Regions from separate parts of the Glaciecola sp. SC05 genome, predicted to be linked through region 1. Evidence: predicted binding sites of a transcription regulator. Region 1 holds the regulator's gene; the other holds the start of a gene.
The links. Region 1 encodes FliA, which starts transcription of late flagellar genes. Its sites were predicted from a motif close to CTAAAGNTNNNNNNNNNNNNGCCGATA; they were not measured.
Positions count from the first base shown of each region.

Region 2: the regulator FliA is predicted to act here: its motif matches at 2,277-2,303, upstream of pomA (flagellar motor protein PomA).

Region 1 covers NZ_JBGIYY010000001.1:228,116-232,545, forward strand. Annotated here, with positions in the region: gene flhF (flagellar biosynthesis protein FlhF) at 1-1,078, shown strand, start outside; gene AB9H30_RS00985 (MinD/ParA family protein) at 1,075-1,926, shown strand; gene AB9H30_RS00990 (RNA polymerase sigma factor FliA) at 1,937-2,665, shown strand; gene cheY (chemotaxis response regulator CheY) at 2,723-3,106, shown strand; gene AB9H30_RS01000 (protein phosphatase CheZ) at 3,131-3,904, shown strand; gene AB9H30_RS01005 (chemotaxis protein CheA) at 3,917-4,430, shown strand, end outside.
Region 2 covers NZ_JBGIYY010000020.1:16,685-21,114, forward strand. Annotated here, with positions in the region: gene AB9H30_RS16210 (class I SAM-dependent methyltransferase) at 1-504, shown strand, start outside; gene AB9H30_RS16215 (flagellar motor protein MotB) at 527-1,459, opposite strand; gene pomA (flagellar motor protein PomA) at 1,459-2,223, opposite strand; gene AB9H30_RS16225 (exodeoxyribonuclease VII small subunit) at 2,446-2,676, shown strand; gene AB9H30_RS16230 (polyprenyl synthetase family protein) at 2,683-3,579, shown strand; gene dxs (1-deoxy-D-xylulose-5-phosphate synthase) at 3,627-4,430, shown strand, end outside.

The DNA.
Region 1 (4,430 bases):
AACGCAGCAGGCCACGGCCCTGCAGGCAAGGGCAGACGCGAGAGCAGATGAATCGATGGTGCGTTCGCCCGCATTTGTTGAGCCTATAGATGATGATGTGACCTTAGAGAAAAGCCAAGCCGCAAGTTTGACGCCTCCTCCTAGCGTCCTTGAACCCGATCAAATGGACGTCATCAGAGCCGAGTTAGAGTCGATTAAAAACGTGTTAAAATTTCAAGTGTCTGAATTGGCCGATGAACGCAAAAAGCGTAACAACCCTACACATCATTACCTTCAAGAGCAGTTGCTTGGCATGGGCATAGGCCCACAACTCGCGCGCCAGTTTGTTGATTTTTTACCGCATAATGTGGATGAGAAGCAAGGTTGGAAGTACTTACTAAACCTGCTATCGAATCGTCTGCATGTGGGCGGCAATGATATTCTGAGTCAGTCGGGGGTAGTGGCACTTGTTGGCCCTACCGGCACCGGGAAAACGACCACATTGGCCAAGTTGGCGGCAAAATATGCACAAAAATATGGTGCTGATCAAGTTGCCATGATCACAATTGATACTTACCGAATTGCCGCGTTTGAGCAACTAGCAACCTACGGCCGAATTATTGGTTGCAGCGTCAAAAAAGCGCAAAACGCAGAGGAGCTCAATCAAATACTTTCGCAAATGCGCAATAAAAAATTAGTCTTAATCGATACCGCTGGCTTTAGTCAAAGAGACGCTCGCTTGATTGAGCAGCTTAACGATTATCAAGCTGGGCTGTCGGTTAAAATTCGCAAGTACCTCGTATTACCTGCCGGTGCACAGTACCAAGTGCTTAACCAAACGGTTAAGGCTTATCATGCTACTGACTTACAAGGCTGCATATTCACCAAGCTTGATGAGTGCTATAGCTTGGGCGAAGCACTCAGCGTAATTATCGAAAACGACCTGTCACTCAGCTATGTGACCGACGGTCAAAGAGTACCCGAAGATATTAAACTTGCAGACGCTGCAAATCTGACCTTGGTGGCCGCAAAACTTTATAAAAAGTACGGCATGCCTTTACAGGGTCAGGAGACTGCCGCTTTCGCTGGTGGCCTATGATAATCGATCAAGCGAGTAGCTTAAGAAAAATGAATAAGTCCAAACAGATAAAAGTGATTGCGGTGACTGGCGGTAAAGGTGGTGTGGGTAAAACCAATATCACCTTGAATATGGCCGTTGCTGCCGCCAAGCAAGGTCAGCGTGTCATGGTGCTAGATGCTGATTTAGGTTTAGCCAATGTTGACGTGATGTTGGGCTTGCGGGTGGATAAAAACTTATCTCACGTACTGTCCGGCGATTGTACCCTAGATGAAGTGCTGGTAACCGGTCCATACGGCGTCAAAATTGCGCCGGCAACCTCGGGCACCAAATCAATGGCCGAACTAGGACCCCATGAGCATGCGGGTTTGATCCGCGCCTTTAGTGAGCTTAAAACCCCAATCGATATGATGTTAGTGGATACCGCGGCCGGCATCTCTGACATGGTGGTGAGCTTTTCACGGGCAGCTCAAGATGTGGTAATTGTGGTGTGCGACGAACCAACTTCACTTACCGATGCTTATGCATTAATCAAAATTTTAAACCGAGAACATGGCGTGTTTAAGTTCAAAGTAGTGGCCAATATGGTGCGCTCTGAGCGAGAGGGTCGTGAGCTCTACAGTAAGCTATCAAAGGTAACAGGGCGGTTTTTAGACGTAGCCTTGGAGCTAGTGAGTATTGTTCCTTTTGACGAAAACGTACGCAAAGCAGTCAGAAAGCAAACTGCATTAGTTGAAGCTTATCCGGGGTCGCCGGCAGCTAAAGCCATTTCAAAACTGGCTGAAAGCGCAGCGACATGGCCGATTCCCACACAAGCAGGCGGACACTTAGAGTTTTTCATTGAAAATCTCGTGTCTTTGCATGAGTAGGTAAATAAGAGTGAGTAATAAAGTGACCGTATATCAACAGCAAATAGATAAGAACCAATTGGTCGAGCGTCATGCTCCGCTCGTGAAACGGATTGCCCATCACTTGATGGCCAGACTCCCTGCAAGCGTGTTAATCGATGACTTGATCCAATCGGGCATGATTGGCTTGCTCGAGGCGGCTCGTAACTTTGATGGTACAAAAGGTGCAAGTTTTGAAACCTTCGCAGGTATTCGTATCAGAGGCGCGATGCTCGATGAAATCAGAAAAGGCGACTGGACACCTCGTTCAGTCCATAAAAACTCCCGAGCGATTACCGAGGCTATCAACAATGTTGAGAAAGCTACAGGTAGAGACGCCAGAGATACTGAAGTAGCCGAAGTTATGAATGTCTCGGTTCAAGAATATCATCAGATGCTCAATGAGGTAAACGCCGGCAAGCTAGTGGGCATTGAAGATTTAGGGGTCAGCGAAGATGTGCTGACGAATGAAGAAAGCAAGGGCGCTGACAAACCATTTGAAGAAATGATGCAAGGATCGTTTCAGAAAGCGCTCGCGCGGGCGATAACTACTCTACCAGAGCGTGAAGCGATAGTGCTGTCGCTGTATTACGACGAAGAATTAAATTTGCGAGAGATTGGTGAAGTCCTTGAAGTCAGCGAGTCTCGGGTAAGTCAGATACACAGTCAGGCGATGTTAAAGCTAAAAGCAAAGATGCAGTCTTGGCGCACCGTGAAGTAGCTCAATTGATGATTAGTATAGAAAAATTAAATAAAAGATCCCATTGCGGAGGTAGTTTTGGATAAGAACATGAAAATTCTGGTTGTTGATGATTTTTCAACGATGCGTCGCATTATTAAAAACCTGCTGAAAGACTTGGGTTTTACTAATGTTCAAGAAGCAGATGACGGCAACACTGCATTACCCATGCTCAATCAAGGTGATTTTGATTTTGTGGTAACCGATTGGAATATGCCGGGAATGCAGGGTATTGACTTACTTAGGGCCATCCGCTCAAGCGATAAGCTAAAGCATTTACCTGTATTGATGGTAACGGCCGAAGCTAAGAAAGAGCAGATTATTGCGGCGGCTCAAGCTGGAGTGAATGGCTATGTAGTTAAGCCATTTACCGCTGCAACGCTGAAAGAAAAACTAGAAAAAATATTTGAGCGTCTCGCTTAAGTGTTGCTGAAGAGGTAATAAACAATGACGCATGATGCATCATTAATTTCGCTCGAAGAAGCGAAAACAATTGTGGCGCACTTAGAATCCAATGAGATTGAGTCGGCTAACCATATTGTGCATAGCATCACCATGAGAGAATCTATTGAGCTTTTTTCTGAAGTCGGCAAATTGACACGCCATCTGCATAGCTCGCTGCGCAACTTTCATTTAGATGAGCGCATTGCCAATCTTACCAAATCGCAAATACCCGACGCAAAATCGCGCCTTGAGTATGTAATTGAAGAAACTGAAAAAGCGGCTAACTCAACGATGGATGCGGTTGAACGAAGTATGCCTATCGCTGAGGCGCTCAATCAAAGATTAAACACCGTCATGCCAGAATGGAAAAAGCTGATGTCTCGGCAAATTGAGTTAGGCGAGTTTAAGGTACTTTGCCATGATCTCGATACATTGTTGTCTGATGCTCGCAACGATTCGGCCACCTTAAACAGTATATTAACCGAAGTCCTCATGGCGCAGGGTTACCAAGATCTTACCGGCCAAGTTATTCGTCGAGTTATAGAGCTCGTAAAAGACGTAGAAGAGAATTTGGTAGAAGTGCTATCGGCCTTTAGTGACGAAGACCCAAACAAAGACAAATCTGCAAAAAACGGAAATAAAGTTAAGTCTCAACCTTCTAATAAAAATGACGATAACGTTAATGCAGAAGGACCCATAATTAATGCAGCAGATCGAAATGACGTCGTTCATGGACAAGATGACGTTGATGATTTGCTGTCTAGCTTAGGCTTTTAGGAGAGCAAACGAATGTCGTTTGAAGTTGATGAGGAGATCTTGCAAGATTTTTTGGTGGAAGCCGGAGAAATTCTAGAGCAATTGCAAGAACAGCTTGTAGAGTTGGAGAACAACCCAGAAAACTCTGATCTATTAAATGCTATTTTTCGCGGATATCATACGGTTAAAGGCGGGGCAGGTTTCCTTTCGTTAACCGCACTGGTCGATATCTGTCATGGTGCCGAAAACGTCTTTGATATCATGCGCAACGGTCAGCGCACGCTCACGCCAGAGCTGATGGACGTCATTTTACAAGCCACGGATGTGGTAGTTGAAATGTTTGAGAAAGTAAAAGCCAATGAAGCGCTCACTCCAGCCCCCGATGAGCTAATCAATATTTTACACAAACTTAGTACACCTCAAAGCGCGGATGAGCAAATTTTTGCAGAGCAAAACGCAGTTGTAGAGCCCAGCACCAAAGAGCCCGCCGCAAGCGATGCAGCTACAGTTAATTCTCCCTCTCCAGCAAATGCTGATGACGCTATTG
Region 2 (4,430 bases), on a different contig from region 1:
CGATTATTAGAGGGAGAGTATGACAAACTCGTTTCGATTGAGATGATCGAAGCTGTAGGTAAGAAATATTTAGCCAACTTCTTTGAAAAGTGCTCATCGCTATTGAAGCCCAATGGCTTGATGCTTCTGCAGTCTATAACCATCGATGACCGACGCTATGATGGCTATTCTGACAGCGTAGATTTTATTCAAAAGCATATTTTTCCGGGTGGGTTTTTACCTTCACAGTTTGCCATAAACAAACATGTTAAAAAATATACAGATATGAGTATTCGCGATGTTCATGATATTGGGCTTGATTACGCACAAACTCTTAAACATTGGTTTGAAGACTTCATGAAGCAAGCGACAGCGCTGAATGAAGATGGCTATGACGAGCGTTTTATGAGGATGTGGCAATACTATCTTAATTACTGCGAGGGTGGATTTCTAGAACGAGTAATCAGCACGGCACAGGTCGTGTTAGCTAAACCTCAGCATCGCAATATGCTTAGCCGCGGTTAACGAACTAACTTAGGCGCAGGGGCTAATCAGCCCCTGTTCCCATTACTGAAATTGGGTCTGAGTACTTCGGATCGCCTTGCATAATGCTGATCTCTACGCGTCGATTCCTTGCTCTTGATTCGGCGCTGTCATCTTCGGCAACCGGGTCATTGGAAGCTCTGCCAACTACCCGCATGCGTGATTCATCAAAACCATCTGCGCGCCTCAACTCTTCAGCAACCGCAACTGCTCGCTGTGCAGAAAGGTCCCAATTAGAGCGATAAAGTTCGTTTGATATTTGCACGCCATCGCTGTGCCCGGAAATTTCTATCTGACCTGGCATATCGGTAATCAAGGTACCAAGTCGGCGTATTACCGGCACGAACTGCGGTTGTAAAAAAGCTGAACCAGCCGAGAATGAGCCGTTTTCACGAATCCGAATAATAATTTGCTGCCCTAGGTTTTCAACATCTACCGCGCCATCTTTTATCTCTTTTTGCAACAACTCTTGAACTTTTTTAAGTTGTTTCTCTAACTGCTCATTATTGGTTGCCGCAGCGCCAGCCGAGGCTGTTTGATTAGCCGTATTCGGAGCTTGTCCACCTCTCAATTGACCGCGTTGTTTTTGTCGGCCACCAGCAGATGCATCCTCACCTTCTTGGAAGTTCAGCATTGGCTTGGTGATATTTTGGGTCACTTGTTGGACAGTTTCGATAGGCGTTGGGTCGGGTTTTCCGGGTCTAAATTCAAGCGCAACAACGCTTGTACCTTTGGGAATATCTTTTAACTCAATTTTATTTTGAACACCAAAGGCAAACTTCATCGAGCCTGCAATTTGCTTAAATTTTTTCACATCCATTTCTGAAAACGAAAGCAGAAGAACAAAAAAGCACATTAATAGAGACATTAAGTCTGCGAAGGTGCCCATCCATGCAGGTAAGCCCTCGGGAGGACATTTTGGGCATTCGTCTTCCATTACGCTTTCTCCTCGTTACTGCCCCTTTTACCTTCAGCAAGATAACCTTTTAAGACACCTTCGATAACTCTTGGGTTTTGGCCGTCGGCTATGCCCAATATTCCATCAAGGATTAAACACTGATTGAGCTTTTCTTCAGCAGAACGCACGCCGAGTTTAAATGCAATGGGCAAACATACGATATTCGCAAGCATTGCACCGTATAACGTTGTAAGCAAGGCTACTGCCATTGCTGGTCCAATCGCTTTCGGATCGTCCATGTTCGAGAGCATTGCAACGAGTCCAATCAGTGTTCCAATCATTCCCATCGCTGGTGCGACATCACCGAGCGATTTGAAAATAACACTGCCGGCATCATGACGCTCGGTTGTATTGGTGATATCTTTAGCCATAGTGGTTCTGACCACCTCAACGTCATGACCGTCTACCAGCATATCCACGCCTTTTTGCATAAAGCTGTTTTCAATCTCTGCTTCTTCCAATGCCAAAAATCCGCCTTTACGAGCTGCATCTGCCATTTCAACAGTTTTTTGGATTAATTCCTCTGGAGATTGTATTTTAAATGCAAATGCTTTAGCGGCAATTTTACCCGCTCCTAGAAACTGAGTAAGGGGGTATTGCATCAATACTACAAAGGTCGAACCGCCAAATACTATCAGTACCGACGGAACATTAAAGAATATGCCTAGGTCGCCACCTAAGACCATCGCCATGAGGACAAAACCAAGCGCGCCGATAAGGCCGATTAGCGTTGCTAAATCCATGGTTAACTCCTCTACCTAAACAAAGGTTGGTTGAAATAATTCTGTGATAAGGTTAACGGCAAAGAATCCTTAACCTTTACGCTAAATAACGAGGAAAATGTTGAAGCAAACAATTGCTGTTTAAACGCTTGCCATTAAATCAATCCCAATGCTGATAATGATTGAATTTACAAGGTAGGTTCGGTATTGTTTGAGGCATGTAAAAGTAGCCAAAGAAGTACCATGAGCGCAGAAGATTTAAGCTTCGAACAAGCAATGCAAGAACTAGAAACAATTGTTACCAAAATGGAACAAGGCGACATTACACTTGAAGCGTCATTACAAAGTTTCGAGCGTGGTATTTCGCTTGCCAGACGCAGTCAAAATTTGCTTGAACAAGCACAGCAAAAAGTAAAGATCTTAACTCAAGAAGGCGGCGAACAGCATCTTGAAGATTTTCAAGCACCTGAATAAACAAACATGCATCAAGATTTACAAGATCTTCAAGCTCAAGTAAAAATCCGACTTGAGGCTGCTTTTAGAAACTATACAACGAGTCAAAACATCGCAAGCTCTCGATTACTGTCGGCAGTAGAATACGCATTATTTAATGGTGGTAAACGCATGCGTCCGCTGTTAGTGGCGATGGTCACCGATATGCTTGGAGGCAAACAAAGCGACGCAGACGCAATTTCCCTCGCCGTTGAGTGTATCCATGCATATTCATTAGTCCACGACGACCTTCCCGCGATGGATGACGATGCCTTAAGACGCGGTAAACCAACCTGTCACATACAGTTTAATGAAGCTACTGCGATACTAGCTGGAGATGCCTTACAGACTCTTGCTTTTGAACTCCTTGCCAATATTCCTTTGGAAGGTTTTGCAAATACTAAGCGACTTGAGCTTATAAAAGAATTATCCAAAGCCAGTGGGCTACAGGGCATGTGTCAAGGGCAAAGTCTTGATTTACTGGCTACGAACCAAGATATCGATATTACCGCCCTAAACGAATTACATAGCCTTAAGACAGGTGCTTTACTGGCAGCATCTGTGCGCATGGGCGCTATTATAAGTGCTAATACCACTGTCGAAGATATAAATAATCTCACAATTTTCGCTAAACATATTGGATTAGCCTTTCAAATTCAAGATGACATCCTAGATGTCATTTCAGATACCCAAACACTAGGCAAACCTCAGGGCTCAGACCAAGCAAACAATAAGAATACCTTTGTCAGTAAACTAGGCCTTACTGGCGCTAAGAACGAATTATCTGTCCATCATAAAGAAGCGCTACAAGCATTGAGCAGTTTACCGTACAATACGAGGGACTTGAGAATGTTCACGGACTATATGATGACTCGAACTTTTTAGAGCACAGATTCATACAATGTAAAACGACACGGAAGAAACCATAACGAATGACCTTAAATCTTTCACATTATCCGCACTTGGCCAAAGCAAACATCCCAAGTGAGCTGCGCCAGCAGCCAAAACATAACTTACATTTAATCGCCAAGGAATTGCGATTATTTTTGCTGAACTGTGTCAGTCAAAGTAGCGGACATTTTGCTTCTGGTTTGGGAACAGTAGAGCTCACCGTTGCACTTCATTATGTTTATAATACTCCGTTTGATCGCTTAATATGGGATGTGGGTCATCAGGCCTACCCACATAAAATTTTAACCGGACGACGAGAGCGCATGACTACCATTCGCCAAAAAGACGGACTTCATCCCTTTCCTTGGCCGCCCGAAAGTGAATACGATACCTTTGCAGTAGGCCACTCATCTACTTCAATTTCAGCTGCTTTAGGCATGGCCATCGCAGCAGATGATGAAAACAAAAATCGCAAAGTGGTTGCCGTTATCGGTGATGGCGCATTAACTGCAGGCTTGGCATTTGAAGCCCTTAATCATGCAGGTGATATTGCAAAAGACTTAGTCATCGTTTTAAACGATAACGAAATGTCGATATCTGAAAACGTTGGCGCGTTAAATAGTCACTTAGCCCGCTTACTAACTGGTTCCTTTTTTAATTCTATTCGTGACGGCGGTAAAAAGATTTTAAGCAATATTCCGCCGATTAAAGAGCTCGCCAGTAAAGCAGAAGAGCACATAAAAGGCATGGTCGTTCCCGGTACCATTTTTGAAGAGCTGGGCTTTCGCTATATTGGTCCAATTGACGGTCATGATGTGGATGCCATGGTTGATACCCTTAGCAAT